One region of the Alteromonas sp. ABM1_013 genome, then DNA from elsewhere that is predicted to be linked to it. Evidence: predicted binding sites of a transcription regulator. Region 1 holds the regulator's gene; each other region holds the start of a gene.
The links. The regulator sigma-54, encoded in region 1, starts transcription at its own class of promoters, with help from an activator protein. The targets are predictions, from matches to a motif close to GTTGGCACGNNNNTNGNNT.
Positions count from the first base shown of each region.

Region 2: a site for sigma-54 is predicted at 5,902-5,920, ahead of ACXAGK_RS09480 (PEP-CTERM sorting domain-containing protein). Genes of this name have one in related genera too.
Region 3: a site for sigma-54 is predicted at 5,071-5,089, ahead of ACXAGK_RS02985 (flagellar basal body rod protein FlgF). Genes of this name have one in related genera too.
Region 4: a site for sigma-54 is predicted at 6,511-6,529, ahead of glnA (glutamate--ammonia ligase). Genes of this name have one in related genera too.

Region 1 is NZ_JBSWXH010000001.1:435,835-444,147, forward strand. Features, by position in the region: gene ACXAGK_RS01860 (spondin domain-containing protein) at 1-72, opposite strand, end outside; gene ACXAGK_RS01865 (spondin domain-containing protein) at 85-900, opposite strand; gene ACXAGK_RS01870 (response regulator transcription factor) at 1,125-1,877, shown strand; gene mgtE (magnesium transporter) at 1,932-3,290, opposite strand; gene ACXAGK_RS01880 (HPr family phosphocarrier protein) at 3,464-3,736, opposite strand; gene rapZ (RNase adapter RapZ) at 3,736-4,581, opposite strand; gene ptsN (PTS IIA-like nitrogen regulatory protein PtsN) at 4,665-5,108, opposite strand; gene hpf (ribosome hibernation promoting factor) at 5,122-5,409, opposite strand; gene ACXAGK_RS01900 (RNA polymerase factor sigma-54) at 5,440-6,921, opposite strand; gene lptB (LPS export ABC transporter ATP-binding protein) at 6,995-7,720, opposite strand; gene lptA (lipopolysaccharide transport periplasmic protein LptA) at 7,723-8,268, opposite strand; gene lptC (LPS export ABC transporter periplasmic protein LptC) at 8,237-8,313, opposite strand, start outside.
Region 2 is NZ_JBSWXH010000003.1:235,219-243,531, forward strand. Features, by position in the region: gene ACXAGK_RS09455 (hypothetical protein) at 1-1,740, shown strand, start outside; gene ACXAGK_RS09460 (polysaccharide pyruvyl transferase family protein) at 1,880-2,848, shown strand; gene ACXAGK_RS09465 (hypothetical protein) at 2,835-4,127, shown strand; gene ACXAGK_RS09470 (glycosyltransferase family 2 protein) at 4,120-5,076, shown strand; gene ACXAGK_RS09475 (3-phosphoshikimate 1-carboxyvinyltransferase) at 5,304-5,714, opposite strand; gene ACXAGK_RS09480 (PEP-CTERM sorting domain-containing protein) at 6,085-6,672, shown strand; gene pheS (phenylalanine--tRNA ligase subunit alpha) at 6,970-7,950, shown strand; gene pheT (phenylalanine--tRNA ligase subunit beta) at 7,965-8,313, shown strand, end outside.
Region 3 is NZ_JBSWXH010000001.1:710,822-719,134, forward strand. Features, by position in the region: gene ACXAGK_RS02955 (chemotaxis protein CheV) at 1-875, shown strand, start outside; gene ACXAGK_RS02960 (CheR family methyltransferase) at 891-1,721, shown strand; gene flgB (flagellar basal body rod protein FlgB) at 1,925-2,359, shown strand; gene flgC (flagellar basal body rod protein FlgC) at 2,362-2,784, shown strand; gene ACXAGK_RS02975 (flagellar hook assembly protein FlgD) at 2,816-3,502, shown strand; gene flgE (flagellar hook protein FlgE) at 3,517-4,902, shown strand; gene ACXAGK_RS02985 (flagellar basal body rod protein FlgF) at 5,128-5,871, shown strand; gene flgG (flagellar basal-body rod protein FlgG) at 5,918-6,706, shown strand; gene flgH (flagellar basal body L-ring protein FlgH) at 6,718-7,398, shown strand; gene ACXAGK_RS03000 (flagellar basal body P-ring protein FlgI) at 7,419-8,313, shown strand, end outside.
Region 4 is NZ_JBSWXH010000002.1:224,070-232,382, reverse strand. Features, by position in the region: gene ACXAGK_RS05675 (UPF0149 family protein) at 1-664, opposite strand, end outside; gene ACXAGK_RS05670 (Nramp family divalent metal transporter) at 917-2,113, shown strand; gene ACXAGK_RS05665 (MalY/PatB family protein) at 2,164-3,339, opposite strand; gene ACXAGK_RS05660 (response regulator) at 3,607-3,984, opposite strand; gene typA (translational GTPase TypA) at 4,305-6,137, opposite strand; gene glnA (glutamate--ammonia ligase) at 6,596-8,005, shown strand; gene ACXAGK_RS05645 (DUF4124 domain-containing protein) at 8,301-8,313, shown strand, end outside.

The DNA.
Region 1 (8,313 bases):
ATCGTCGCCGCACGCCGCTAAAAGAGCTGATAGCATTAATAACGTACTGAGTTTTACTATTGGATTAGTCATTGTAATGGCTCCTTAAGATGCAGGAACAGTAATAACTACACGTGCTACTGGGTTCAACCAACGGTGTACGGTAGAGTCCAGATCACTGGCACCAGCGGCGCTATCAGTATCGCCAAGCGCATTGCGGTGAATGTGCACTGGGCCATCTTCACCATCTTCTATTTCACCATTAACTACCTGTGCCCCCACACCAGTGCCACCTGTACCTAAATCAACGATACGAGTAGGTGCACCGCCACCGGCAACACCAGGAACACCATATCCACCAAGCGCATTTCCTGTCCCAGCTTCAACAACGTCAGTACGAGCACTATTTAGCTCATCGTTTAACTCAGTACCGGCATCGTAAGCATTTAAATAATACGTATAGGTGCCAGGTTCAGTAGGGATTTCAATACTGTCCATACCTACAAAGGCATCATTGGTCGGTATCAGCATAGATAGCAGTGAAAGATAAGGCTTGTCCATTGTGTCGAAGGGATAACTTAATGTTGCTTTCGGGGCTAGAAGACCGCCAAAACGATGCCATGTGTTTGAGCCATTGTCTGTATCGACAGGACCCAATAACGCCTCAAAGTTAGCGCCGCTTGAATCAGCGTTTTGCTCATCATCAATAACCCCCGCTTCAGCAAGCCAGGCTAACGCCGATGAAGCTGGCTGGCCCACTTCAAAAGCGTCAACGGTGTCATCGTGCGCAATAACTAGGCGCGGCGTAAAGCTTTGCGCTTGGGTTAAATTAGTAATTTCAACATCTAAGGTAACGGCTTGGCTTACTGAAATTGTTGCTAGCGACAGTAGGGTAGCGCTAGCAAGTTTAGTGAATTTCATCTTATTGTCCTTGTTTATGGCTTAATTCGCATAAAAATTTAGGGCAGTAAAATTTTTAATTCATCACAGAACTATCACAAAAAACGCACAGATTTGTATCGATGAATAACACTATTGTTAGAAATTTTTAGTGCTTATTTATCAATCAAAAAAATTGTTATTAATGTGAAATAAAAACACGGAGGGTCGGGTCTTGTTTTTTATCGGCGAATTAGGAGCGAGTTATGATCCTTATCATCTACAGCGGGAATAAGTTTCAACAAAACATATCGCAATGTTTGAGCAAGCATAGTTTTCTTTATGACGCAGTCTCTAATTTTCAATCAGCAGAATCCTTGCTAAAAGCACAACATTATTCACTTATAATCGTTGAATCGGTACGAAACGAGATGTGCCTGCAGCGTATTAAAACTCTCGTAGACGCTAACTCCGAAAGCTGGGTAGTGGCTGTCGAAAGTGAGATGTCGACAGCAAATACGGCCTGCTCGGAGGTAGATGAAGCAAATTATTATGAAGCGGGTGTTGATGACTACCTTACTGGTACGTTTGACGAACGCATGTTTTCGGCACGTATTCGCTCTCATATGCGTAGAAGTATGCCTAACCATGAAAACACGAGAGCTTCCGGTGGTAGTGACGAGCGTATCGAGATAGGCCCGCTTAGCGTCGACTTGCGTTATCACAGCGTGACGATTAATGGGCAATTGCTGACACTAACAGCACGAGAATTTACCTTGTTGAATTATTTCTGTCGTCATCCCAATCAGGTTTTTTCTCGCAACCAACTACTTAGCGAGGTGTGGGGCTATAATCACGAAGGGTACGAACATACGGTAAACACCCATATTAATCGTCTACGCAGTAAACTCGATAAGGTTAACAGTATTGAAAATGGCGGACAGCTAGTACAAACCGTATGGGGTGTCGGATACAAACTGAATATTAATGGGTATACAGCCAATTCGTTAATTGCCTGAGCGCATAATATCAAAAATCGCTAGATCCTAATTAAGGATGATTATTTTTTAGGCTTAAATTAAAAACAGCGTTGCCGTACCTAAAAAGGCAAAGATACCAACTACATCTGTTATCGTAGTTAGAATAACGCTTCCAGCAAGCGCTGGGTCTATTTTAAGGCGCTTCATGATCATGGGTAAAGTTGCGCCGGCAAGCGCTGCCGCAATCATGTTTACCATCATCGCAAAGGCGATAATAACGCCCAGCATGTAATCTTGCTTCCAAAGTGCGATAACAGAGGCAATAAGCACTGCCCAAATTGCCCCATTTAAAAAGCCAATCGAGATTTCTTTACTGATAAGCCAACGCGAGTTACTGGCATTTACATGACCGAGCGCCATACCCCGAATAACAAGGGTTAGTGTCTGGTTACCAGCCACGCCGCCCATGCTCGGTACGATAGTATTTAATATAGCTAATACGGCAAGCTGGCTTAGCGTGGCTTCAAATAAGTCACTTACCATTGCTGCCATTAGCGCAGTCACTAAATTTACTGCCAGCCAGACGGAGCGGCGTTTAGTACTTTGCATAACCGGTGCAAAGGTATCTTCATCATCATCAAGACCCGCCATACTCATCATTGAGTGTTCGGCGTCTTCACGAATGATATCAACCACGTCATCAATGGTAATTCGCCCAACTAAGCGATGATTTTCATCAACTACCGGCGCTGAAAGCCAGTTATAACGCTCAAACAGGCTTGCCACTTCATCGTCGGGCATGTTTACCGGAATGGCCTCCGACTCTTCGTCCATAACATCAGACACCTTGTCGTCGGTATCCGCGGTGAGAAGACGGGCAACAGGGATGATACCGACCAGATTGTCGGTTCTATTGACCACATAGAAAGTGTCTGTATTTTCCGGTAACTCACCTTTTAAGCGAATGTAGCGAAGAACCACATCAATGGTTACATCAGGACGCAAGGTAATGGTATCGGTGTTCATGATGAAACCAGCGGTTTCCTCACCGTAAGACAGCGCCTGCTCTGCACGTACGCGGTCTTGTGCATCCATTGAATCGAGAATGTCTGCCAGCACAGGTTCAGGAAGGCTACTCAGCGTTTCTGCCAAGTCATCGGTATCCATTTCTTCAAGTGCATCAACCACATTGGCGGGGAGCATCTTTGTGATAATACCGTTTCGAACATCATCAGAGAGTTCTTCTAAAATATCACCGTGAAAGTCGCTATCAATTAGCTCCCACAACTCATCACGGGTCCTGCTAGGGCTAGATTCGAGAATATGCGCAACGTCTGAAGGGGGAAGTTCAAGCAGAAGCTTACGTACAGATACAAATTGACCGTTTATCAACGCTGCGTTAAGTGCGCGTAATTGGGTTTGTACGTATTTAGAAACAAGCGCTTCTGCCATAAGGCGTTATTCCTACTAAGCTGATATGGAAAATAAAGGCTGTGTAGCCTAAGTGTGCGTAGAATATCGCAATTATATTAAGTCTGTCATGATAATTGCGTGGCTTTTACGCAAGAATTTGGAATTACTAAGCTAGCTGTTGATTAATTCGTCAAGAGATATTCGGGTTGAGACTATTCGTCTTCGTTAAATCTGCCTTCAATTAGCTCCTCAATTGCAGCAAGTGCATCGACCGCGTCATCACCATCGACAATAACATCTACCTGTTCACCTTGGTGACTTTCCAGCATCATCAAGCCTAAGACGCTGCTTGCATCGGCTTCTTTATCGCCTTTTTTCAAAATGATTTTGGCATGAAACTGATTAGCAAGCTTAACCAATTGCGTGGCTGCTCTGGCGTGTAAGCCTAGTTTATTGACGATTGTAAGCGTTTTTTGAATAGTCATTACTGGTTCAACTCTCTGTGACGAATTTGAACATCAGGGTGTATTTCGCTGAACGTTTTCGACAAGGTTTGGGCAATATAGACTGAGCGGTGTTGGCCGCCAGTGCAACCGATAGCCACAGTCACATAGCTTCTATTGTTGCGTTCTAAATGGGGAAGCCATGTGGTCATCAAGTTTTGAATCTGCCAAATAAATTTGGTTACTACGGGTTGTGAGCCTAAAAATACTTCCACGGGGGCATCTAACCCAGTTAAGTGTTTAAGGTCTGGCTCCCAATGCGGGTTAGGTAAAAAACGCGCGTCAAAAACGTAGTCAGCATCTTTAGGTATGCCGTGTTTAAAGCCAAATGACTCAAAGACAAGAACAAGGCGTGAACTTTTCTTACCCAATATACGTTCACGGATCAATTCGGCGAGTTGATGTATTGTTAGCTTGTCTGTATCTAGGTATAAATCAGCGCGTTCAGTAATTGGCGCAAGAAGCGCAGACTCCGCCCTAATAGCCTCCGATAGAGACTTATTTAGCTTAGCTAAAGGGTGAAGACGGCGAGTTTCGCTAAAACGCTTAACCAGAACGTCATCGCTTGCGTCAATGTACACTATAGTCATCGACCAAGAAGAAGGCAGGTAATCTAGAATCTCTACCAAGTCATCTGGATTTTTGGGAAGATTCCTTACGTCGATACTTACTGCAACTTGATCGTATTCATCAACAACAGTATGGGTGAGGGTGGGAAGCAAATTTACTGGGATATTATCAACACAGTAGTAACCTAAGTCTTCCAATGCGCGAAGTGCGACAGACTTACCAGACCCCGAACGACCACTGATTATGATCAGCTTCACCTAAATTCTCCCTTATATTCTGGTTTCATCACATACGAGTTGTCGAATAAAGCGCCTACCTATGAGGTGTAGGCACTTATTGTTTAACTTAATGCAGAAATAATTTCGTCGCTGGTTGTTGCACGACGTATTGTTTTAATCGTTTCTTTGTCGCTTAGCTTACCGGCTACGGTAGCCAGTGTCTGAAGGTGTCCTTCGGTTTGCTCTTCGGGAACGAGAAGAGCAAAGAATATGTCTACGGGCTTTTCGTCTAGGGCATCAAAGTTGATAGCTGGTGTACTTGTTACAACGATTGCTATTACCTTCTCAAGGCCGGCCAAGCGACCGTGAGGCAGTGCTATCCCGTTACCAATACCCGTGCTACCCATACGTTCTCGAGCCATCAAGCTATTTAGAACCGTTGCCTGGTCGATGTTATCGTTATGCTTGGCAGCGATATCAGCGATGATCTCAAGAATTCGCTTTTTACTATTACACTGAACCGCACACTCGGTGCGGTCCAGACTTACGATGGCTTGTATATCCATGCTCAATTAACTACTAATGTTTTTTCAGTTTTTCCTTATGCTTGATTACCTGCCGGTCGAGTTTATCAACCATGCTGTCAATCGCCGCATACATGTCGGTATTTTCTGAGGATGCGAATACTTCAGCGCCACTTAAATGAACAGTCGCTTCAGCTTTTTGATTTAATTTTTCAACGTTCAGGATGACATGCACATTAGAAATGTGATCAAAGTGACGTTCAAGTTTGCTGAACTTCGTATCGACATAATTACGCAAAGAGTCGGTGATTTCGACATGATGACCAGTAAGGTTGATTTGCATATTTCGTCTTCCTTATATTATTAAGCCCGTTTAAATAAGGCTTTTGCGTTGGTTCGACGGCGGGATCGACAATGATTCCCGGTATTTTGCTATTGTTCGCCGAGCGACTTTTATGCCTTGCTCGGCCAACAATGAAGCAATCTTGCTATCACTTAGCGGCTTGCTAGGATTTTCCGCAGCCACTAACTTCTTGATCAATGCACGAATCGCTGTAGATGAACACTCACCACCTGACTCTGTTGCTACGTGGCTTGAGAAGAAATACTTCAATTCGAAGATGCCACGGGGCGTATGCATATACTTCTGCGTTGTTACACGCGAAATAGTCGATTCGTGCATATCTACCATTTCTGCGACATCATTTAGCACCATTGGTTTCATCATTTCCGGGCCGTGCTCAAAAAAGCCCATTTGCTGCTGCACAATGCAATTTGCAACCTTCATTAAGGTATCGTTGCGAGATTCAAGGCTCTTTATGAACCACTTGGCCTCTTGCATGTGTGAGCGGATGAATTGTGAATCGCTGCTGTTCTTGGCACGACGACTCATCGCTGCGTACTGTTGGTTTACGCTTAATTTAGGCAGACTGTCGGGGTTCAGTTCAACCACCCAACGGCCATTTTTCTTGGTTACTGAGACATCAGGAATAACGTACTCAGGCTCTTTAGTAACTAAAGCACTACCTGGGCGAGGATTCAAGGTTTGAAGTAAACGCATTGCTTCGCGCAGCTGCTCTTCTTTCAATCGGCTCTTACGCATTAGCGTGCGGTAGTCTTTACTGCTCAGTAAGTCTGAATATTCCTCAATAAGCTGCTTCGCTTCAGCAAGCCACGGTGTGTCTTCTGAAAACTGGCGTAATTGCACCATAAGACACTCTTGAGGTGTACGAGAACCTGAACCAATGGGGTCGAACATTTGAATGCGCTTAAGTACACACTCTATTTCGTCCATTTCGATAGGCTCTTCTAGATCATCGTCGTTGACCGCTTCTAAGATGTCGTCAAGAGTAACGGTTAAATAACCTGATTCGTCAATTGAGTCGATGATTGCTGTAGCGATAGCGCGGTCAGTATCTGAAAAATGAGTGAGGCGCATTTGCCAAAGAAGATGTTCTTGGATGTCTTCTGTGGTCTCACCTTGGAAGATTTGTTCATCATCATTAGATGGGCCAGGTGCAGGCGCGGAAGAAGCCGAATAATACTCATCCCAGGTACTGTCGATAGGTAGCTCATCGGGAAGATCATTCTTCTCCAGTGCATCTCCCGCTTCTAGCGTATCGCTCGATGCAGAAGCGGTCGCTTCAGCAGCGCTATCGTCACTATCGACATTGTTCTTTTCTACTTGTGGCTCGTCGTTACTTTCTTCCACTTCTAAAAGCGGATTAGAATCGAGGGCTTCTTGTATCTCTTGCTGGAGATCAAGCGTAGAAAGCTGCAGCAGTTTAATTGCCTGCTGAAGCTGAGGTGTCATGGTAAGTTGTTGGCTAAATTTTAGCTGTAAAGATGGTTTCATCTACGTCTTATTTAAATGCTCTAAATTAAATATACCAGAGCGAAACTGAAAAATGACAATTAGGTTACACTAACTATAGCCTGAATTGTTCGCCTAGGTATACGTCCCTTACTTTTTGATTACTTAAAACCTGTTCCGCAGTTCCTTGCGCAATAAGCTCGCCATGACTCACAATGTACGCTTTTTCGCAAACATCCAATGTTTCGCGTACGTTATGGTCCGTGATAAGGATACCAATACCCCTATCTCGCAGATGCTGTATTATCTTCTTTATATCATTAACTGATATTGGATCAACACCGGCAAATGGTTCGTCTAACAAAATAAATTGTGGTTTTGCTGCCAGAGCTCGAGCAATCTCTACGCGACGCCGTTCTCCCCCTGACAAACTCATCCCCGTACTATTACGTATATGGTTGATATTAAATTCATCAAGTAGGGCGTCTGCTTCTTCTTCTTGCTGCTGTGAATTTAAATCTTTACGGGTTTGCAAAATGGCCATGATATTTTCATGTACCGTAAGCTTTCTAAATATTGATGCCTCTTGCGGGAGGTAGCCTATACCGCGGCGTGCGCGCTCATGCATTGGCTGGTGAGTAAGCTCATTATCATCAATTTCGATCTTGCCTTTGTCTAAGTTGACTAAGCCTACAATCATGTAAAAAGTGGTGGTCTTACCAGCGCCGTTAGGGCCGAGAAGACCAACAATTTGACCGGTAGACACTGAAAGGCTTACATCGCGAACAACCTGTCGCGATTTATACGATTTAGCAAGGTTTTTAGCGCTCAAAGTTGCCATTGCTATTCATTGTCCTCGTTGTCTTTCTTAGACGATGTTTTACGAATGGTGTCAGGAGTAAATACTGTGGTAACACGACCTTCACCATCTTCACCGGCACCACCCGTTGCAAGCAATTGTTCAGTAATCATATCGAACGTAATCTTATCACCTTGCACTTTACTGGTATCTTGCTGTAGCTCAGCATTACCCGCCAAAGAAATAGTGCGATTAATTACTTCATAGCGAATTTCATTGGCTTTCGCTGATACCGGTGTACCGTCTTCTAGTGATTGAGAATAGCTTGCAGGGTTGCCACGGGCGATAAATATTTCACGGCCGCTGCCATCTGTAGCTATTACTTCTACTTCATCAGCTTCGATTAGGAGTGAACCTTGGGTAATAAGTACATCTTCCTTGTACAGCGCGGTTTTGTTTTTACCATCAATAAACTGGGTGTTTGACCCTATCTTAATGGGTTGTGAAAAATCTTCTTCACTGGCTATTACCGCACCGCTAGCGATGGCAAGTAGAACGCTAGTTGCTAGGGGAATAAGTCGTTTGTACATGATCTAAAAGCTCGTATTCTTGTGTGCGTAAATTCGCGTTAAACC
Region 2 (8,313 bases), on a different contig from region 1:
GTTGTAAATTTTGAAACGGTTACTGATGTTCTTAATTTTTCAAATCATCAAGTTGGTGACTTGCTTTCTACAAAGCAGACTAGATGGTGCGTAACCGATGAAGAAACACCTATAAGTCTTAGTAATGGTCTTTACTTAAGAGCGATTGGTGATGTTTTCGTTGAGGATTTTAACGATGGAAGCTTAAGTCAGTCTGAATACGTTACTAAAGCAAACACCTATTGTATGTCACCATTAACTAGAAACCGATTAGTTTTTGATAGTTCTATCATTTATAACTTTTCTGGTAATACGTCTTTTGATATTTATGTTGAGTCTGGTGGTTGGTATTCCAGTGGCATTTGCAGATTAATTTGGCAAAGTTCACCAGTGTCCGGTTACGCGGTTAAAGTAAAGGGGCGCTACAAATATGGCCATAATTATTCGTCATTAGTAAATAATTCAAATTTTAGTCCGCTCGAAGGTTTTAATATAGGCACTTATAACAACATGCTAGCGGGTATAGGCCTTTGTATTGGACACTCATCATCGTTCAGTTCAATGGATGAATCAGTGGTGACAAGTAAATTTACGATAAAGCGAGTATCGATATTTGATTTCGATGACGTGATAGCATTTTACCCAGGTGTGTGGGCGTGCGAACTCAAACAAGTTAATACGATGGGCGGTTCTTGGCGAACGCCATTTTATTTTAGGGGGATAGATTTTGGTGAGAGCATAAAACTAACGAATTGCTTTATTGCCGATAACCATAGGCGTGTTGAAGATAACCAATTAGGCACAGTGAATTTCAATACAGGTGAATTCGTGACATATGGATGTTCATTCAATAATATGCGTGTTGTCGTAAATGGCGATTCTGTAGTCAAAATGAACTCTCCTCACTTTGAAAATCCAAAGTCTACTGCGAAGAATAAACGATTTTTAGAAGTTATAGGTGCGCATGCATATTGCGTATTAGATAAACCTCAAATTGTCATAAGAGATACTCCAATCTACAGTACATTATTTTACTGCAAGGCTGGAACAGACACTAACAGGCACCCTTATGCCGGAGGCTTGGTCTTTATTTCTCCAAGTTTTAACGCTTCATCAAATTACCGCCCGGATTTGGCCCCGTATCAAAATGACGGAGTGGATTATGAAAGTGATGGTTATTTAGAGTTAGTAGGTGGGGGAGGAAGAGTGTACTTAGAGGGAGGCGTTCATATAAATTCACTATTCTATACATATAGCCCCATACCTTTGGCTCGAAATTTAGTAGGGAAAAGTTTGACGCAAACGGAGATTGATGAAACTGCCGGTAATTCACTCGGTAGTTGGCAGTACTCAGAAGGGAACCGCTCGCATGAGAATAAACTTGATATCAGCAGTTTAAAGAATGGTATCACGGTCAAAAATAGCGAAGGGGAAAATCAAAGTGTAAGCCAAAAATGTAGGTGTATCGGAGGAACGTTAGTATTGGGTAATGTACATTATTCCATTGAACATACAGGTCTTGTCGTTCCTACTAGTGGCGTACGCATGGAAATAAGGTTCTACGATATTGACAATAATGAATTAGAAACATTTTATTCTCAACAATTCACTATAAATGATGAAAGCGACACAGTTAAGGGAGATTTCAAAGTTTTGACTACTGTGCCAGACAGCGCTGAAACCGTTGAGCTAGCACTTAACACATTTGGAAATGGAAATTTCACAACTACATGGAGTAAATTGGTGGTAAATATTGTTTAAATAGTTTTAAAAAATTGAATATTTAAATAGAGTTTGTGCTTCTTCAAAAAAATACGTTGAAAGCTAATTTTAAAATGATTTAATATCAAGCGAAACTGCTACGAAGTACTTTCGTTTAAAATTTAAGGATTGCTAATAAATGTCGGATTATAAAAGTCAATGGTTTTCTCATTTAAGTGAACTTAAAGGGATGCACCAAAATATTGCCGATCTTTGTAAAGGGAAGAAAGTAGCTTATCTTGACCTACCTTTTCACTATAACGTTGGTGACCTCTTAATTTATTTAGGAACTGAGCAGTTTATTCAAAATCATGCGATTGATGTCAGATATAGGGCGTTTTCAAAAACTATAAATCATAAACGCTTGAGTGACTGTGACGTGATATTTTTCCATGGTGGTGGAAATTTTGGTGATATCTACATAGAACATCAAAAATTCCGAGAAAAGATTATAGAGCGTTATAGAGAAAAACGGATAATAATATTACCTTCTACTATTCACTACAAGTCTGACAGTGTTTTGAAAAAAAGCCTGAAGGTGCACTCTTCTCACCCTGATCTTCACTTATTTTTACGTGACCAGAGAAGCGAAAAAATTGCAGAGGGCTTTTCTGAAAATATAACCCTAATGCCTGATATGGCTCATAGCCTACACCCGTTAGTTGAACCGTGTGAGGTAGAAGAACTAGATGCTAAACCAATTAAAATGTTGAATATGCGTAGAGTTGATGTCGAAGCCAAAACAGGTGCAGAGATGAAAACTGGAGTTGTCAAGAAACCGTTTGACTGGGACAATATTTTATCATCATGGGATCAAATTCTTTATCAAATCGCACACGCAGCAGAAAAGTGTACTCGCTTTTCGTCAAACGATAAACTGATAAAGCTTTGGTTAAGGCAATCAAACTCTTTAGTTTTTAAGTCAATTAACTACTTTAATTCTTTTAATTTGGTATATACGGATAGAATGCACGGCATGATTTTGTCTTATTTGTTAGGCAAAAATATCAAAATGATCGACAATTCGTATGGTAAAAATTCATCTTATTATAAGCTTTGGTTGAATGAATCACCGCTAATAGAACTAGCCGAAAATGAAGCTGAATAAAACAGAGGTAGTAGCATTATATTCTGTAGCAGTTGCTATTACCCGTATACTAAGTGGTCCTCTAACAATCTTAATTGTAAGTGCCTTCTTGAGTGTTGAGGAGATGGGGTTTTATTACACTTTTTACTCATTCGTGACAATGGCAATGCTTTTTGAAGTAGGAGTTGGTTACGTTTTAAAACAGTTTTATAGTTATGAAGTTAAGCCCGACACAAAAGGAGACATTAGCTTTGAGGATAAACGCAGTATAAACCATATCTTTAGGTTTTCTCTGCAATGGTATGCTTTAGTTTCAGTGTTATATACCCTTTGCATAGGAATTGGTGGAGCAATTTATTTTTCCGACTACCAAGGCACTTTGCATTGGCAAGAACCATTTTTTTTACTGGTTATAGTCAGTGGATTTAGAGTATTTCTTAATGTATTTGACTCTTTTTTTGACGGAATTCAGCACCAAGAGTTAATAAATTCGATCCGTTTATTCTCAACACTTCTTTCGGCTTTAGTGCTTTGGCTAGCAATTTATTTCGGTGCTAGCCTTTATTCTGTTGCTATCTCTCAGTTATGCTCTGGTTTATTGATAATGATGTTTGTATTTAAAAATAAATTCATCATTTTAAAGATGATAAACAGAAGCTTTTTAATAGACTACTCATTTAGAAAGCAGTTTGAAAAAATATTTCCACTTTTCGGGCGTACTAGTATAGTTTGGTTCTTCGGATATTTTTTTTGGAACGGTTTCACGCTTATTTCTTTCAAAGTTTACGGGGCCGAATTTGCTGGTCGTGTTGGGCTATCTGTTTCGATAGCCAGAGGAGGGTTTGACGTTGCTAACTCGTTTTTAGTTAATCAAAGAACAATTCTTGCAAATCGAATAGCGAATGGACGTACAAAAGAAGCTTTAACGATATTTTCGAAGTATTTTTTGTTTTCTAGCTTAGTGTTAATTATCGGCTATTGTTTATTTGTATTAGTTTGGTTGTTTTTTCCGAGTTTTTACATCTTCGACAAAATTTTGCCGATGGAATCAACTGTCACATTATTATTTTTCTTTGCCATAACTCTTGTGTTCACAGCTGTATGTAACTTCGTGAGGGCTTATAAGGTAGAGCCTTTTGTCTTTGTATCTATTTATAATGCCTTATGCATTCCGTTTCTTTTTTGGTATTCCTATTTACACCAACTTGAAAATATATTTGCCCTCTCACTTTTCGCGCTAATTGTGCCATTTATTTTCGCGATTAGAGAGTTTCGATCCAGAGTATTTAAAAATGTCTAAGTTATCAGTTTCTATTATATTACCGGTCTATAACGTAGAAGACTACCTCGAACAATGTTTGGACTCTGTACTAGGACAAACATTTTTAGACTTCGAACTACTATGCATAAACGACGGCTCTACGGATAACTCATTAAGCATACTTGAAAGCTACTCTTGCAGATTTCAGGGTAAAATGAAGATTGTAAGTATACAAAATGGTGGTCTAGCGAACGCGCGTAATGTAGGACTAGAAATGTCCCAAGGCGAGTTTATTTACTTTCTTGATAGTGACGATTTCATATCGGAAGACACTTTAGCGTTGTGTTGTGAGAATATTGTTAAACATAACGCTGATTTAGTTGTTTTTAATGCAGAAGCATTCTGCTCCGAAGATTTCGATGGACTTACTGAGCTGAATTATGAAAGGGATTTACCCAAATCTTTATACGTAAATAAAAGTATATTTGAAGACACTTATAAAATAAGATACATAGCACAGTCTTGCTGTTATTTTTTTAGAAAAAACTCTTTTTCCGACTTGAAGTTTATAAAAGGGATTTTGCACGAAGACCATTATTTTTCTACTAATCTGTATATTAGAAGTTCAAAAACAGTAGTGTTAAATAATTCATTTTTTAAAAGAAGAGTACGCCCCAACTCGATTACAACGAGCAAACCGACATACCGCCATGCTGAAGGCTACTACGTAACAGTAGAAAAATTATATAGCGACTTTATAAGAGAACCTAAACTCTTTAAAGATATATTGAGTTTTAGAGATTATCTAAATTCACTATTGAGGCATGGGATCAAGGCTGAGTTCAAGCTTAATGAGTATGAAGGCGACAAAATGAGCTTCAGTAGAAAAATGACTATCGCAAAAAGATTTTCAAAAATAATAGATGTTAAGACAAGTTTATTACTATTCGCTTTGCCTCTTTTTAATCTTTTAAAAAGACTCAAATGAAGGAGATTATTTTGCGTGAAATTTTTAATAAAGTTGATGGCTGTTCACTAAACATTGACGGTCGGGAAAAATAAGTTTTTCTACAATTAGATTGTTAGCTGCAAGCATCCATATTTCATCAGTAATACTTCGGAAGCACTACAGTCTACATACGGTAAAAAAGTTTTTTATAGTGGGCTTAAGTAAAAGAGATGGTGAAAATTTAACCCAAGTAACTTGCTTTTAAATTATAATTTTTGGAGCCATGTCCATAATCCTAAACTCCACCCCTCAATCAAATCTATGCCAAGGGCAGATTTAGTTAAATATAATATACCCGCAGCTAAAACGATAGATAAGATAATTAAAACAGTGATGATCATACCACTAATTAACGTAGTGAGCTTTTTTTCTTCAGTTGAGAGTGACCTCCTGTTTCGTCCAAGCAACAGAACATAGTAAAATCGCCATTTAAAAAATTTAACAGTTCCTCTTATATCAACTTTATGGTTGCCCCAGTCTCTTGCTCCTATTGCAGTTTTTATAGAAGTAAGTTGTTCTTCACTAAATGAATTCGCAACCCGCTTAGGCATCTTTTCAAGAAAACGAACTATTGCTGGGTCCTGTTTTACATCATTTTCTACGATATTTTTTTTCATCACTGTCCTAATATACTAAGATATAAGCCACATAATAAGGGAGCTTTTAAATAACGCTATATAAATATGCTCATATGAAGTGAAAGCAAACTTAACAGAGCTTCTGCTTGTGTCAAAAAACTTTACAAAGCAATTTTTGCCATTTTTAAGATGACTTTAACTATCTGATAGTTCTAGCTAATATTTTGTTGGCATGTCATGTGCATGAGTGAGGGTAGTTAAAATAAAACGTAACTCTTTTTAGTAGTGCTAGTAGAACAGTTTTGGAGTACATATGTTTAGCAATAATAGTTGTAAAAGAAGTTTAAAATTGGTGTCAAGCTTTCTAGGGCTTTGCTGCCTATCATTAAGCCTTAATGCAAAGGCTGCTATGATAGAAATCGGTTTTACCATTGATGGTAATACATGGAATAACCCGTTTACTGTCGAGAATAACTCTACATCAGGTTTAGACATCCTGCAATTTGCGCTTGATCTTAGACCTAATGCAAATAGTTTTTTGTGTTTTGACGAGGTTGTTAACTCATGCCACAACTCTGGCGGACTAAACTTCAAAAGTGTTGGTTCAGATGATGTTGGATTTCTTTCGTATTCGGTAGTTGATGCTTCTGGCGGTATTGATGAAGCTGATTTTCTATCGGTTGCCTTCAACGGTTTTAACCCTGGCGAGAGTTTCAGCTGGTTAATTGACGTTGACGATGATCCAGATGGGTCTGTTTTTGGTAACGACCTAATCGGAAGTTTGTTTTATGTTGAAATGTCTGACGGTATTACCTATCAAGGTGTAATCGAAGGCATTGCAGGCAATGACGATGCTGGCGAATTGGTTATCAAAGGCGTAAGCTCTACTACTATAGGCAACGCTATCAACAGTGTTCCAGAGCCTTCTTCTATCTTTTTGTTTGGCGGGATGCTTCTTGCGCTAACAAGATTCAAGCGCGTCTTCACCAGAAGTTAAACAGAACAAGTGGAATACCAAAAGTTTTTCTTGGTATTTTAGGTAAAAAGCCCGCAATTGCTTGCGGGTTTTTTTATGCCATAAACTCGTAGAAAGCAAATAGCACTTAATTGGTCGTTTCAGGAAAACACTATTTTAATTTATAACCCACAAAATTTCGCCATTATCAGCTATATAGGGTAGCGGTAATGTCTGTCACTCGTGTAAACTACCGCTTTTATTTCAGGCAAGCCTTAGCGCACAGAATAATTCTTCCTATGCTTTGGCCATGCAGTCATCATGTAAATTGAGGAAAACATGGAGCTTGACGCTATTATCAATCAGGCACAAAGCCAGATTGACGCTGCACAAGATGCAGCCACATTAGACCAAGTTAGGGTCGAATTCATGGGTAAGAAAGGTAAACTTACCGACTTACTTAAAGGGCTTGGAAAGTTATCGAACGAAGAACGTCCTGCCGCAGGCCAAAAGATTAACCAAGCTAAACAGGTTATTCAGCAAGCTATTTCTGCAAAAGGTGAGTTTTTACGCACTGAAGAGCTTAACAAAAAGCTAGCCGAAGAAGCCATTGATGTTACTTTGCCAGGCCGTACTGAAAAGCCAGGTAACTTGCACCCGGTTAGCCGCACTATTGCGCGTATTGAATCTTTCTTTGGCGAGCTTGGTTTCTCGGTAAAGACCGGCCCTGAAATTGAAGATGGTTTTCACAATTTCGACGCACTGAACATTCCTGCGAATCACCCAGCGCGTGCCGATCACGATACCTTCTATTTTAACCCAGACATGATGCTTCGTACGCAAACCTCTGGTGTTCAAATTCGTACTATGGAAGCGGAAAAGCCGCCATTGCGTATTATCTCGCCAGGGCGCGTTTATCGTAACGACTACGATCAAACTCACACGCCAATGTTCCACCAGGTGGAAGGTTTGATGGTTGATAAGAACGTTAGCTTTACCGACCTTAAAGGTATTTTGCACGACTTCTTACATCACTTCTTTGAAGAGTCACTAGAAATTCGCTTCCGTCCGTCTTACTTCCCGTTTACTGAGCCTTCAGCTGAAGTAGACGTTATGGGTAAAAATGGCCAGTGGCTTGAAGTACTAGGCTGCGGCATGGTGCACCCAAATGTACTTAAAGCAGTGGGTATCGACCCAGAAGAGTACACAGGTTTTGCCTTTGGTATGGGCGTAGAGCGCTTAACTATGCTTCGTTACGGTGTTAACGACTTGCGCGCGTTCTTTGAAAACGATCTTCGTTTCCTTAAGCAGTTCAACTAAGGCAGAGAGTACACATGAAATTCAGTGAAAAATGGCTAAGAGAGTGGGTTAACCCGTCGCTGTCGGCACATGAGCTGTCTGAACAGTTGAGCATGGCTGGCCTTGAAGTAGACGGCGTTGAGCCAGTAGCAGGCGATTTTAAAGGCGTGCTAGTAGGTGAAGTAGCGGAGTGCGGTCAGCACCCTAACGCAGATAAACTGCGCGTAACTAAAATTAACGTAGGTGGCGATGAGCTACTTGATATCGTTTGTGGTGCACCTAACTGTCGTCAGGGCATTAAAGTAGCGGTAGCAGTTGTTGGTGCTGTATTGCCAGGCGATTTTAAAATTAAGAAAGCGAAGCTTCGCGGCGAGCCGTCATTCG
Region 3 (8,313 bases), 270 kb from region 1:
GCTTAGAGTTGTTGCTGTTTAGACTGAACGGCCGTCAGCGGTTTGGGATTAATGTGTTTAAAGTGCGCGAGGTATTGCAGTGTCCTCCGCTTACGGCAATGCCAAAACTAAATCCACTAGTTCGTGGGGTGGCACACATTCGTGGCCAAACTATTTCGGTTATTGACCTGAGTATGGCTACGCGTGGTCGTAAAATTGAAGACCTCTCTAACGCGTTTATCGTTATTGCTGAATACAACCGCTCGGTGCAAGGTTTTTTGGTTGGCGCTGTTGAGCGCATTATCAATACCAACTGGGATGCCATCATGCCACCACCTCAGGGCACGGGGCGCGCCAGCTATCTGACGGCAGTTACTGAGGTTGAGAACGAACTCATTGAAATACTAGATGTAGAAAAAATTCTCAATGAGATTTCTCCGCTGAACGCTGAAGTGAGTGCTGACGTGGCCGAGGGGCTAACCACAGAAGGCCAAGAAAACAAGATTATTTTCATTGCGGATGACTCGGCGGTAGCGAGAAATCAGGTGAAAAAGGCGCTTACGTCACTAGGCCTTGAAATCGAGCTTGCTAAAAATGGTCTTGAAGCACTTAATCGTCTTAAACAAATTGCTGAAGAGTATGGCGACGTAACCAACCGCGTTGGTGTACTAGTTTCTGATATTGAAATGCCCGAAATGGATGGCTATACCCTGACTGCAGAAATTAAAAATACTCCTGAACTTCAAAAACTCCACGTTGTTCTGCACACGTCATTAAGTGGGGTTTTCAACCAGGCAATGGTACAAAAAGTTGGCGCAGACGACTTTATAGCGAAGTTTCACCCAGACGAATTAGCGACTGCTGTACAGAAGTGGCTGATGACCGAGTGCGAATAACGGAGCAGGAAAGGATTGGCTAATAAAGACGTTTCGCCCGCGAGCTACCAAAAGTTCAGAGAGTTTCTTGAAAAGCAATGCGGCATAGTGTTGGGGGAGAATAAACAATACCTTGTCCGCAGCCGTTTGGCTTCATTGCTTTTTAAGCATAAGTACGAATCTGCAGATGAACTGATAGACGTTGTTGTACGCGGTTTTGATCGCACCTTGCTACAAAGTGTTATCGATGCAATGACGACCAACGAAACATTATGGTTTCGCGATAACTATCCCTTTGATCTTCTTTTAAAGGACCTATTGCCATCCTTATCTACTAAAAATCAGAAGGTTCGCATTTGGAGTGCGGCTTGTTCGTCGGGGCAAGAGCCTTATTCCATCGCAATGTCCGTGCTTGAGTATCAACGTCAACGTCCAGGCGCTTTGAGAGCGGGCGTTGAGATTGTGGCCACCGACTTATCATCAGAAATGCTGCAAAAATGTGAATCAGGTATTTATGACGAACTTTCTCTTGCCAGAGGGTTATCTCCACAGCGAAGACAAGCTTTTTTCCAACAAAACGAAAAGGGACTTATGCAGGTGAAGCCTGAGGTTCGCCGTATGGTAAGCTTCAGAAGTTTGAACCTGCTTACAAGTTATGCCGCGCTCGGTCGGTTTGATATTGTGTTTTGCCGCAACGTGTTGATTTATTTTTCAGCAGAAGTAAAGCAGCGGATCCTGCAACAAATTGCCGGACAACTGCAGCCTAACGGCGTTCTATTTCTTGGCGCGTCAGAGTCTATAAGTGCCGCCAGTGATATCTACAGCATGGTGAAGTGCCACCCTGGTCTTTACTACCAAAAAAAATGATCTAACTTATCGGCTTGATAAATAAAGTTTTTTAAAACTCAAGCCGATTTACCAACCCCTTTACTTTCCGTCAAAATCCCATTGTGGCATCTGCCTTGCTAACTATTTAGACAAACGACAGTAAATCGGCAAAAGTTTAACGCTTATATTTCCGTTTAGCTTGTCTACACGAAACGTTTTTAAAGTATGTCAGAGGTCATGTTATGGCTATTAACCTAGATAAGCTGGTGGGCTTTCACGAGTCAGCACTGAAGATACGCACAGAGCGTATGGAGGTTATTTCGGGGAATCTAGCTAACGCCAATACCCCTGGTTACAAAGCCAGAGATATTGATTTTAACAAAGCCATGCAGTCAGCAATGAGCGAAGCATCTAGTGGAACCAAACAACATGCTTCTTCCGGATTGGTCCGGACAAATGAACGCCACCTAGGCGGCAACTCTTCGTCTGTTGCGGCAAATTTTGACATGCAGTACCGCGTACCCACCCAACCGGATACCGGCGACGGTAATACGGTAGAAGTCCAAGCGGAAAGAAACCGATTTTTAGACAATGGATTGCGCTACCAAGCAAGCCTTGAATTTTTGAATGGAAAAATTAAAGGCATGAAAAAAGCACTTAGCTCAGGAGGTCAATAGTCATGAGTTTATTTAACGTAATGCAAATTTCGAGTACGGGTATGGAGGCGGAAAATGTCCGTCTTAATACAACGGCGAGTAATATTGCTAATGCAAACTCGGTAAGCAGCAGCTATGACGAAACCTATCGAGCTCGCCACCCGGTTTTTGCCACGGCGCTACAAGACGCTATGCGAGATCAGTCGAAGGGCGCAGGTGTTCAAGTTAAAGGCATAGTGGAAAGTGATGCACCACTCCAGGTGGAATACGCGCCTAATAACCCAATGGCAGACGAAGAGGGCTATATCTACAAACCTAACGTCAACATTGTGGAAGAAATGGCGAATATGATGTCAGCGTCTAAAGCGTATGAAACAAACGTACAGGTAGCGGATACCACCAAACGAATCTTCCGCCGCGTACTTCAGTTAGGTCAAGGGCAGTAATTTGCCGCTTGAATAATGTGAGGATTAATCAGTGAACACCATAAATAACACCGGCTTAAATACGGACCTGTACTGGCAGGAAGAAACTGTAAAAGTTGCCGATGGTACCGAGCAGCAGCTAACCCAAGAAGATTTCTTTTCGATGTTGACGGAACAGCTTGCCAATCAGGATCCTACGGCACCGGTTGATAACGATCAGATGGTGGCCCAGATGACGTCATTTACGATGGCTGACGGCATCTCCCAGCTTAACGAGAAATTCGAATCGTTTGCGGCTTCAATGACATCTAATCAAGCACTGCAGGCATCGAGTCTCATCGGACAGAACGTGCTAGTTCAAGGTAATGTCGGTTACATGGCGAACGAAGGGGAAGGGCTCTCAGGCGTTATTGTAAACGAGCAAACGGTTCAAAACATGACGATAAACATTGAGAACCAGTTTGGAGAAGTAATCAAAGCCATTGATGCAGGAACACAAAGTGCCGGCAACATTGAGTTTGAATGGGATGGCAAAGATAAACATGGCAACCAAATGGAACCTGGTGAATATGTTATCAGTGCCACTGGCGAACTAAACGGTGAAGGTGTTCAGCTGAATACTGCCGTCAATCGTCACGTTGGAAGTGTCAGCTTGGCCGGCAGTGGTCAGGGCGTAATTTTGAATTTGGATGGTGATGTCAGTATCAATCTTGATGACGTCATCCAAATCGGCAGTTAGTAGGAGAATCAATAATGTCTTTTAATATTGCACTGAGTGGCGTATCGGCCGCACAAAAAGATTTGGATGTAACCGCCAACAACATCGCAAACGTTAATACGGTTGGCTTTAAAGAATCACGAGCTGAATTTGGCGACGTTTATGCGGCATCACTGCTGTCAGGTGGTAAAACCAAAGTGGGTGACGGTGTTCTTACTCAAGAAGTTGCACAGCAATTTTCCCAAGGTAGCCTTCAGTTTACCAATACATCGCTTGACCTTGCGATTACGGGTAACGGCTTCTTTGCTACCGTACCTGAAATTACTTCTCGTGATTTCTCATTCACTCGTGCTGGGCAGTTTAAGTTAGATAGTGATAACTTTGTGGTAAACAGTAACGGCGACAACCTTCTGGGCTTCCCAGTAAACTCTGACGGTACAAGCGCATCAGTTGCACTAAGTACGACTGAACCAGTGCGAATTCCAGATTCATCAGGTTCACCTGCGCAAACCACAGAAGTTGATATTCGTATGAACTTACCTGCAGGGGATGCTGCGTTAGATCCGCAAGATTTTGACCCGGAAGATCCACTTACCTACAACGCCGCAACATCGGTGACGGTATATGATTCTTTAGGTGATAGTCACGTAATGACGTATTACTTCATTAAAGACAACACGGTAGGGGTTGATAACGAGTGGTACGTTGCGACTGCAATAGACGATACCCTCGTCGATATGACCGATTCGACAGGCGCTGATACTGACCCAACTACCGCCGTCAATTCAGTTGGCGGTAACACGGGTAACGCCGTAACAGCATCTAAACTTATTTTCTCTCAGGGCGGTGATTTCTCTGGGATGGAAACACCAGATGGCTTACCTACGCTAGACTTTAAAATGCAAACTGAAGCACTAGGTGCGGGTATTCTTGCAAATGGTTCGGATCCTACGCAACAGATAAGCATTGATTTCAATCTAGATGTGAATAACGCTACGCCTAATGAGCCAACTCAGTTTGCTTCAGCGTTTGAAGTAACGTCATTAGAACAAGACGGTTTGCCAGTTGGTCGACTGACGGGTATCGATATCGGCCCTGACGGTTTGGTTCGCGCTACCTTCTCTAACGGAACCTCTGAGCCTATTGTTCGTGTTGCGCTAGTTCGTTTCTCTAATGAGCAGGGCCTAACGCAAGAAAGTAGCACGCAGTGGAAAGAAAGTATTCTTTCCGGTGAGGCGCTAGCGGGTGAAGCAACCACCGGTACTTTCGGTGAAATTAATTCATCGGCCCTTGAACAAGCCAACGTTAACCTGACAACCGAGCTTATTGACATGATCATTGCTCAGCGTAACTTCCAGGCTAACTCAAGAGCGCTCGAAGTTAATAACTCACTGAACCAGACTATTCTGAATATACGATAGTTAAGGTAAAGCGCCGTTTATTAGAATATAAAAGCGGCAATACGTTGGCGTGTAAGCCCGCCATTATTGCCGATATATACAAGAGCCGCATAACAGCGGCTCTTTTATTTTCCTTTAAATATCAATTTAATACCTTTCATATTTTCTACCTGAGTTAAAAATCCACAGATTGGCATCGCCTTTGCAAAATCTTGTTTAAGGTTTAATCAGAGTCAAAAGTCAGTCATGGACAAACTTCTCTATATTTCAGCGAGTGGCGCATCCCAAGACCTATTAGGTACGGGGATTAGAGCCAATAACTTAGCCAACGCGCAGACAACCGGGTTTAGAGCTCAATTAGAGCAAGCGAGATCGATGCCGGCTTACGGTGAAGGTTTGCCAACCCGCGTGTTTTCTATGACTGAAAGCCCGTCTAACAATTATGAGTCGGGTCCAATGATTAAAACGGACCGAGATTTAGATGTGGCCATTCAAGGGGATGGTTGGTTTGCGGTACAAGATCAAAATGGTCAAGAAGCTTATTCCCGTGATGGCAACTTCAAACTAGGCGATGACGGAATTTTGACAGACATTCACGACCGTGTGGTGCTAGGTGACAACGGGCCGATTTTTCTTCCAGTACCTTTGGACAACCTTAACATTGCCGCTGATGGCACCTTGTCCATGAGACAGCTAGGAGCCCCAGCCAATGTTATCGAGGAAGTAGGACGTCTCAAGCTAGTTTCTCCAAACTATGCGGATATGGAGCGCGGCACCGATGGCTTATTTAGAATGGAAGATGGCTCAATAGCGCAAGCCAATGCTAACGTCAAAGTAATGTCTGGCATGCTTGAAGGTTCTAACGTAAATGCCGTTGAAGAGATGGTAGACATGATAAGTCTTCAACGTCATTACGAATTACAAGTCAAAATGATGAAGCAAGCGGAAGAGCTTGATACTCGCGGTAACCAGTTACTGCGCATCCTGTAAAAGAATTTTTATCATCGTTGTCCAATAGGCAACGTCGGAGGTTAACATGCATCCAGCACTGTGGATAAGTAAAACCGGACTAGACGCCGCACAAACCGATGTGGCGGTTGTGTCTAACAACCTTGCAAACGCATCAACCGTAGGGTTCAAAAAAGATCGCGCAGTTTTTGAAGATTTGCTCTATCAAAACATCAATCAACCTGGCGGTCGTTCTTCTGCTGATACAGAGTTGCCTTCTGGACTAATGCTTGGTTCAGGTTCAAAAGTGGTCGCTACGCAAAAAGCACATACGCAGGGCAACTTGCTAACCACTGAAAATGCGTTGGATATGTCAATTCAAGGTCGTGGTTATTTTGAAATTTTGCAACCCGACGGAACAATCGCTTATTCGCGAAATGGTCAATTTTCCTTAAACGACCAAGGGCAAATTGTTACCTCTGGCGCTGGTTTCTTGCTTCAGCCTGAAATTGCAGTTCCTGAAGATGCACAGCAAATTACTATTTCTCAAGATGGTGAAATCAGCGTGAGCATCCGCGGTCAAGCTGAACCTCAGGTATTGGGGCAGTTAAATATTTCTGATTTTGTGAATCCGACGGGGCTTCAGCCTACCGGACAAAACCTTTATGTAGAGACAGCGTCAAGCGGCGCGCCTATTCAGGGGATCCCTGGCTTACAAGGTTTGGGTTATATCTCTCAAGGCACGTTAGAGACATCTAACGTGAACGTGACCGAAGAACTAGTAAACCTGATCGAAAGCCAGCGTTTGTATGAGATGAACTCAAAAGTTATCTCGTCAGTTGACCAAATGCTTGGTCAGGTTATTCAGCAACTTTAGTAGGTAGCGTCATGCGTATTTTAGGTTTATCTGTTGCATTACTTTTACTTGGCGGTTGCGCCAGTACAAACGAGCCTCCTGTTCAGGCAAATGATCCCTCGTTTGCGCCAGTAGTGCCAGATTACCCGCGTGAGACAGTGGTAGAAGACGGCTCGCTATTCCGCTCCCACATGGCTAACAGTTTGTATTCGGATGTTACCGCGAGAAGAGTAGGCGACATTATTACTGTCACCCTTAACGAGAGTACTTCCGCGAGTAAATCTGCAGATACTTCTACTGCCAAAGATACCAATGTAAATCTAGATACGATAACGGGGCTTGGCGGCCAAGCGGTAAATATTGGCGGTCAATCTATCCAATTAGGAATTGGCTCGTCACGCGATTTTACCGGTGATGCAGCAGCAAACCAAAGCAACAGCTTAGACGGTGCTATTTCAGTTACGGTGGTGGATGTGCTGCCAAACAGTAACTTAGTTATTCGCGGTGAGAAGTGGCTAACGCTGAATCATGGTGATGAGTATATTCGCCTTACTGGCATTATTCGCCCTGCAGATATCAGCCCGGAAAATGAAATTGTGTCTACGAAGGTAGCCAATGCTCGCATTCAATATTCAGGCACGGGTACTTTTGCAAGAGCACAGGAAAAGGGCTGGTTAACTAAGTTCTTTGATTCAACTTGGTGGCCTCTTTAGGCTTTGGTAGGAGAGTGGACATGCGTTTATTTTCAGTCGTATTAGCCGTATTTGCACTGCTTTTATCTTCGCAAGCAGCGGCGCAGCGTATTAAAGACTTAGCGAGCATACAGGGCGTGCGTAGCAACCAATTAGTGGGGTATGGTCTTGTCGTCGGTTTACCTGGTACTGGGGAGCAAAGCCCATTCACCGAGCAGAGTTTTAGAACTATGCTGAGTAACTTTGGTATTAGTTTAGATGCTAATACTAAACCCAAAATCAAAAATGTTGCGGCGGTGGCTGTTCATGCTGAATTGCCTGCGTTTGCAAAACCAGGTCAAACTATTGATATCACGGTTTCGTCAGTAGGCGAAGCATCAAGCCTTCAAGGTGGAACACTTCTTCAAACGTTTCTTCGTGGTGTAGATGGCAAAGTCTATGCGGTAGCACAAGGAAGCTTAGTGGTTAGTGGATTTGGTGCGCAGGGTGGAGACGGTTCTCGTATTGTTGTGAATACACCTACGGTTGGCAGGATTCCGAACGGCGCCATGGTTGAACAATCGGTTCCTAGCGGGTTTGCCAATGGCGATACCCTAACCCTCAACCTTCATTATCCAGACTTTTCAACGGCAAAAGCGCTAGCTGACACTATTAACGAGCGCTTAGGCGCACAACCTGAAAATGGCTACATCATTGCAAAGCCTATTGATGCCGCATCTGTACGGGTTACAGCCCCGCGGGATGTAGGTCAGCGTGTAGGCTTTTTGGCAACGCTGGAGAACTTTGAATTTACACCAGCTGATGCGCCAGCGCGCGTAGTGATAAACAGCCGAACAGGCACCATTGTGATTGGTAGTGACGTTCGCTTATTACCAGCAGCAATTACCCATGGCGGCTTAACGGTGACTATTTCTGAGAATCAACAGGTGACGCAGC
Region 4 (8,313 bases), on a different contig from region 1:
GTAATGCCTGCGCCAGCTCTCCGGATAACTTGGTAAAATCTGCGAGTACCGATGGCAACTGCTTAACAAGCATGTGTATATTACTTTCAAGCTGTGCAACTTGCGTTTCGTTTCTGTAGGACAAAGCCAATTCTATGTTGGCAAGCGTTGAAAAAAGTTTTAAACAACGGGACAACCTCGCCTCCGCAGGTTCAGCTAGTTTAGCTTCTTCTAGTTTATCCTTATCGTCACTTGTATTCTGTTCAGAGCGCTTATCAAGATGGTTCCAAGCATTTTGCCACACTGGCTCTAACTGCTTATGTACTTGTAAAAGCCCGTTCAGCCAGCTTTCTAATTCCTTTGAAGGCCTCATCACTCCTTTCACTTCTATCGCTTCGGTGAGTTCAATAGATAAAGGTGATTTACTCTGGCGCATTAAATCTAAATGGGCGCGCAAGCCGTTCATCAAGCTATCTGCAAGCTTATCGACATCTTTATCTACTAGCTTGCTATCACTAGATTGAATGAGCCAAGGCATCCATTGCTCGGGCATGGGGATTTCTGGTGCGGCGGCAACCGCAAAGATCATCCCATCAACCTGATAAGCATTCGGAAGTACATTTTTGAAATTGGGATGCGAAACAATATCGCTGATGATGTGTACTGGAAACCCGTCTTTCATCATTACCTTCCTTTTTTAATTTGCGTTCTCTTTCTCGAAACGGTAGTCTGCGCGGCCACTTTGCAGAGGGCGTGTTTTCTGACCTTATACTTCTCCCACATAGTTGGGGTTAGGCACGCAGAAAAAATAAGTCCTTTGCACTGGGTACGCGACAATAGGTTTAAAACCAATCTGTTACTGTATTGGTTTAGCGGTACTGTTGCGTGCTCGCCCACCTATTGTCATGATAGCAAAACTTAACTAAGAGTCGTTGCAATGGCAAAAGATAAATCAGGATATATCATCGCGGCCGCCTTCATTGGCCCTGGAACAGTAACTACAGCAAGCTTGGCGGGTGCAAACTTTGGTTTTCACTTAGTATGGGCGCTACTTTTTTCCATATTTGCAACCATAGTATTGCAAGACATGGCTGCACGTCTTGGTGTTGCAAGTGGTCAAGGCTTGGCAAGCGCAATGAAAAACATGGCGTATAAGCCATGGCTTAAAAACGCCTTCATTGTACTCATCGTTAGCGCTATTGGCATTGGTAACGCAGCCTATGAATCGGGCAACCTAACCGGCGCTGCAATCGGTCTAGACGCGTTTATCAATTTAGGCATTGGTCAGTGGGCCAGCATATTGGGCACTATCGCAATTGTGTTGCTATGGTCAGGCAGCTACAAGTGGATAGAAACAGTATTGGTTTACCTTGTCTTTATCATGGCCGGGGTATTTTTAGTGACGCTGCTTGTAGCCAAGCCTGATATTGCTGCTATGTTTAGCCAGCTTACTTCACCGCGACTAGACACAGATGCTATTACCACTGTGCTAGCCCTCATTGGTACAACCATTGTGCCATACAACTTATTCCTTCACGCCAGCTTAGTTGCGAAATCATCAAAAGGGCAGGATAAAAATGACGCCGTAATAGCCTGTCGAAACCAGTCGGCTAGGGCAATAAGTATGGGTGGGCTTATTACCCTTATCGTAATGGCAACAGCAATGATGGCGTTCTTCAATCAAGCGGCCACTATGGACGCTTCGAACATGGGCGAGCAGCTAAAACCGGTTTTAGGTGACAAGGCGCAGTGGTTCTTTGCATTAGGTTTGTTCGCGGCCGGTTTGACCAGTGCCATTACCGCCCCCCTAGCCGCCGCTTATGCCGTAACTGGCGCGCTAGGACTATCTGATGATATGCAAAGTAAAAGCTTTAAAGCTGTTTGGTTCATTATCATTGTAGTTGGGGTAAGTGTTGCAGCACTTGGCTTTAAGCCTCTACCCGCTATTTTGTTTGCCCAGGCAACAAATGCCTTACTGCTACCTATTATCGCAATATTTTTGCTGGTCGTTATGAATAAAAGCACAGCGCTGGGTGAGTTTAGAAATACGTGGAAAAGCAACCTGGCAGGCTTTGTGGTAGTTGGCACAGTGATTGGTTTAGGCCTATATAAACTGATCGGTGTTTTCAGCTAACACCTTCGAGGTGTGGGGTCAGAGTCCTGACTCTGACCCCACAGTTTTTTTTAGCTGGCGAGGCGTTGGAGTATGTCTTGAAGCATCGCTTTGCTGCAGCCAAAATTGATTCTGAAATGATCCGCTTTGTGGAAATCAATACCCGGAGATGGGCCAACGCCCTTTTCTTCCGCCCACTGTTGAACGTTTTCTACGCCAAGCCCGCTGGCGTCTACCCACGCAAGAAATGTTGCATCGGCTTTTAGCATTTTAAGCCCGTCAATACTGTTGATGGTGTTAAACACCATGTCTCTGTTTTCACGTAAGTAGCTAAGCTGCTGCTGATGCCAATCGTCACACTGAGTAAATGCAGCTTCTGTTGCCGCTAAGCCTAATACGGTTACCCACGGCACTATGCCTGCTGCGGTATTAGTAAATGCCTGACGCAGTTGGCGATTAGGAATAATGGCAAAAGACGTACCTAACCCCGCAATATTAAATGTTTTACTGGCAGCCATAAGCGTTACGCTATTTTCAGCAAGATTAGCCTCGCGGCCTGCTGGGATATGCTGCTTCCCGTCTTCTAAAATAAGGTCACAGTGTATTTCATCAGAGCAAAGCTTAACATTGTTCGCATTACAGATTTCGGCAATGCGGTCCAGCTCCGCTTTAGAAAGTACCGAACCTACAGGGTTCATTGGGTTACAAAGAATAAACAGCTTGCATTTAGGGTCCGCAGCTTCTTTTTCTAACGCGTCAAAATCCAATGTATAGCGCGCTCCATCAACTTCACTGATACTATCTAAACGTTCACCGTTCGCGCTTTCTACAACTGTACCTATATCTACTCGCTCTAGGCCGTTTAGCTTTGGCGCCGCCAGCAGTGGCGGGTAATTAGGCGTTTGAATAAGCACTTTATCGCCGGGGTCACAATACGCTTTGCACGCTACGTTGAACGCAGGTACAACTCCTGGTGTCCACACTAGCCACTCGGGCTGGATTTCCCAATTATGCTTATCTTTAAGCCATCGTACTACAGCCTGAATAGCACCAGCGTGATGGGCAGGCAGTATATACCCCATATTGCCATGTTCAACTTGACCAGAGATGGCATCTAAGATTGGCTGAGCACATCGAAACTCGGTATCAGCCACCCAAGCAGGAATGATGTCTTTTCCTTTGTACTTTTGCCATTTGAACGAAAACGTATCTTTTCTAGAAGGGGTATTATCGAATAAGGCGCTCACATTACATCCTGTTGCTCAAAAACTTATAGCACCAGTGTAGAATTTTAGCGCCTCATAAACTAGGGGCTTAAGATGAATTAACTCAGATTTGCTATATCGAAATGTACTTTTATAGAGGTAAAGTTAAGGCGTTAAACAAGTAGTGGCAAAGTGGACTTTTCCATTTTATACCTTGTTGCGGTGAAAGCCTGCTTACTTTCGTTATTGTGTGTTCGTTATTAAGTGGTCGCGTCAGTGAAACCGTACCATGTCAAAAAAGCTTTAAGGCTAACTTGCTTGTGTGACTGCTTCTTTCGACTTTTGAACCAGCTCTTCCATATTCAGGGGTTTAGCTAAAAAGCCTGATACTTGAAGTTTACGAGCTTCAATAACGAGCTCTTTGTTAGGATCGGCAGTAATAAGCAAAAAAGGGACGTCCAAACCAGACGACTGACAAGTTTTTAAAAGGCTAAGCCCGTCATAATCCGGCATTACTTGGTCGCTTATGATCAAGTTTATAGTGTCGGAAGTTTGTTGCAGCAAGAAATCTCTTGCAAATTTACTACGCGTAAATGGAAAAACAGTAGCGTATAACTGCGTCTCTAAGGCATCAGTAATAAGGTCTAGCGTAATAGGATCATCTTCAACAACGGCAACAGAAAACACTACCCTTCCCCTTTTGTTAGGTCATTAGCCGTCGATATTACAACGACTTAGCTTACGAGTTAATGCGTAAACATGTACTTGAATAAGCATAGAAGCTCTAAGCATGTTTGACCACTAACCTTTGGTCGATATTTACGCTTTTCGATGTTCACCGTTACAGTGAATTAACTGAGTTGGTGATTTCGAAAAGAAAACCTTCAACCGTTCAAAAATAGGAAAGACTAGCGGCAAATATTGATTTAACAAAGTTCAACCGCTAAATAAAAAATGCCAGCAAAAGCTGGCATTTTTAAAGTCGATGTATGTAGTCTTAAAGGATATTAAGACTTAGGTGCGCGTGATGCACGCTTACGTTCGTTTTCTGTAAGAAGCTTCTTACGAATACGGATAGACTCAGGTGTTACTTCTACTAGTTCGTCGTCATCAATAAACTCAAGCGCTTGCTCTAGTGACATCTTGATTGGTGGAACTAGGGTTTGCGCTTCGTCAGTACCAGAGGCACGAACGTTTGTAAGCTGCTTACCTTTAAGTGCGTTTACAGTTAGGTCATTGTCACGGCTGTGAATACCAATAACCATACCTTCGTACACTTCAACACCGTGACCGATAAATAGGCGACCACGCTCTTGCAAGTTAAACAGGGCGTTAGTTAATGCTTTACCGTTTGCGTTTGCGATAAGTACACCGTTTTTACGCTTACCGATAATACCGCCCTTATATGGACCGTAGTGGTCGAACGTGTGGTAAAGCAAACCAGAACCAGATGTCATTGTCATAAAGTCTGTTTGGAAACCAATCAGGCCACGGCTTGGAATAATGAAGTCGATACGTACACGACCTTTGCCATCTGGAGACATATCGGTCATTTCGGCTTTACGAAGACCAAGCTGTTCCATAATTGAGCCTTGGTGCTCTTCTTCACAGTCGATCGTTAGTGTTTCGTAAGGTTCTTGAGTTTCACCATCAACTTCTTTCAGAATTACTTCTGGACGAGATACAGCTAGCTCGTAACCTTCACGACGCATGTTTTCAATAAGAATACCTAGGTGAAGTTCACCACGACCTGATACGCGGAACTTATCAGGGTCTTGAGTTTCTTCAACGCGAAGCGCAACGTTGTGTACTAGTTCGTCGTTAAGACGCTCTAGGATGTTACGTGACGTTACATATTTACCTTCTTTACCCGCAAACGGAGACGTGTTTACCTGGAAGGTCATGGTTACAGTAGGCTCATCAACCGTAAGTGGCGGAAGCGCTTCAACCGTATTTTGATCACAAATGGTGTCAGAGATCTTAAGTTCGCCAAGACCTGTGATAGCAATGATGTCGCCAGCATGCGCTGATTCGACTTCATGACGAGCAAGACCAAGGTAACCATATACCAGGCCAACCTTACCGTTGCGCTTTTCTCCATCAGCAGTAACAACCGTTACTTGCTGGTTTGGCTTAACAGAACCACGTTTAACACGGCCTACACCAATTACGCCCACGTATGAGTTGTAATCAAGCTGAGAAATCTGCATTTGGAAAGGACCGTCTACGTCTGCATCAGGTGCAGAAACTTGCTCAACGATAGTTTCAAATAGTGCATTCATGTCTTCTTGAGGCTCGTCTGCATCGTGTGATGCCCAGCCATTTAGTGCAGAAGCGTAAACAACTTGGAAATCAAGCTGCTCATCAGTTGCGCCTAAGTTATCGAAAAGGTCGAATACTTGATCCATTACCCAATCAGGGCGTGCGCCAGGCTTGTCGATTTTATTAATAACAACAATTGGCTTAAGACCTTGAGCAAATGCCTTTTGCGTAACGAAACGCGTTTGTGGCATTGGGCCTTCTTGTGCATCTACAAGTAGAAGTACAGAGTCAGCCATTGACATTACACGTTCTACTTCACCACCGAAGTCAGCGTGTCCTGGGGTGTCTACGATGTTGATTCGGTAGTCATTCCAGTTAATCGCTGTGTTCTTAGCTAGGATGGTAATGCCACGTTCTTTCTCGATGTCGTTCGAGTCCATTACGCGCTCTTCTTGCTCGCCTCGAGATTCAAGGGTGCCAGACTGCTGTAACAGTTTGTCTACCAGGGTGGTTTTACCGTGGTCAACGTGGGCGATGATTGCGATGTTACGCAATTTACTAATATCAGTGGTATTCATGCTTATATAGAGCCTGTGTAAATCGATGCCAACTTAATTCGGGAATCGAATAAGTCTGCATTAGATTTGTTGCAAAAAAATGCAGATAGAGAAATTTGCGCGGATTGTACAGAAAAACCACGACGTTTGCGCACCTTTTTTTGATAACAAGTCACTTTTATTAGAATTACTTCTTTAGTTCAAAAAATAACCACCTTATTTGCACCGAATTGAACATATATAGTGGTGGTGTGATACAAAGTGATCTAGGCTAGATGACATAAAAGTAACAATTAAGCACCACCATGGAGCATTAATGCACTCTTCTGGTGCAACACTATTCAAATGGAAGTGATAGATGCCTGTCCATGCCACAAAAACCGGCATGCATGTAAATGGCATGATAATCGCTTTCACTTTTGCCACTGTTGGAGTGAAGCTGATCATTCCGCATTTTTACATTAAACCTGGAGGACACGATGTCAGTAGATAAGGCATTAGAACTGATTAAAGAAAGTGAAGCGAAGTTTGTAGATTTACGTTTTACCGACACCAAAGGTAAAGAACAACACGTATCAATTCCTGCAAGTGTTGTTGATGAAGAATTCTTCGAAGAAGGTAAAATGTTCGACGGTTCCTCAATTGCTGGTTGGAAAGGCATCAACGAATCAGATATGGTTCTTCTTCCAGACGCAGACAGCTGCGTAGTAGACCCTTTCGCAGAAGAAACACAAGTAAACATCCGTTGTGACATTGTTGAGCCTTCAACAATGGAAGGTTACGAGCGTGACCCACGCTCTGTTGCACGTCGCGCAGAAGAGTACTTGAAATCTACAGGTATCGGCGACACATGCTTCTTCGGCCCAGAGCCAGAGTTCTTCCTTTTCGACGACGTGCGTTTCCACACAGATATGGCGGGTTCGTTCTACAAGATTGACTCTTCAGAAGCAAAGTGGAACTCAGGTGAAGAATTCGAAGGCGGCAACATGGCTCACCGCCCTGGCGTTAAAGGCGGCTACTTCCCAGTACCTCCTGTAGATTCTGCTCACGACATTCGTGCTGCTATGTGTATGGTTATGGAAGAAATGGGCCTTGTAATTGAAGCTCACCACCATGAAGTAGCGACTGCAGGTCAAAACGAAATCGCTTGTGAATTCAACACGCTAGTTAAGAAAGCGGATGAAATCCAAGTGTATAAGTATGTTGTACATAATGTTGCACATGCATACGGCCAAACTGCTACCTTTATGCCTAAGCCACTTGTTGGCGATAACGGTTCTGGTATGCACTGTCACCAGTCTATCTCTAAAGACGGCGTTAACATCTTCGCAGGTGACAAATACGCAGGTCTTTCTGAAGAAGCACTTTACTACATCGGTGGTATCATCAAGCACGCGCGTGCAATTAACGCCTTCGCTAATGCTTCTACTAACTCTTACAAGCGTCTAGTTCCTGGCTTCGAAGCGCCGGTAATGCTTGCATACTCTGCGCGTAACCGTTCTGCATCAATTCGTATTCCACACGTAACTAGCGATAAAGCGCGTCGTATTGAAGTACGTTTCCCTGACCCAACAGCTAACCCTTACCTTGCATTCTCTGCGATGCTAATGGCTGGCCTTGACGGTATCAAAAACAAGATCCACCCTGGCGATGCTATGGATAAAGACTTGTACGATCTACCTGCAGAAGAAGCGGCTGAAATTCCAACTGTTGCAAGCTCGCTTGAAATGGCACTTGAAGCACTTGATAACGACCGTGACTTCCTTAAAGCCGGTGGCGTTATGACTGACGACATGATTGATGCATACATCGACCTTAAGTCAGAAGAAGTAACTAAACTTAACATGACAACTCACCCAGTTGAGTTCGACATGTACTACAGCGTGTAATAACACACTGTATCGCGATATATACTAAAGCCCGCTCTGCGGGCTTTTTTTATGGGTGCTAATTAACTACTATATATTTGTGTCAGCGCTAAAAGCATCTTCTACGTTTGCTCACTTAGGACAATGACCTAGGGGCTAGCTCATATGGGCAATGCTGAAAAGATTTAGCCACAGGCCTCTTATGATAAAAGTAGTAAGCTGGCAGTTTTCAAATACAATGATTAGGTAACAACACGTGCAAAACATGATGCGATACATCTGCTTAACTTCCCTATTATTGTGTTGCAGTAATGGAGTGTTACCTTTGC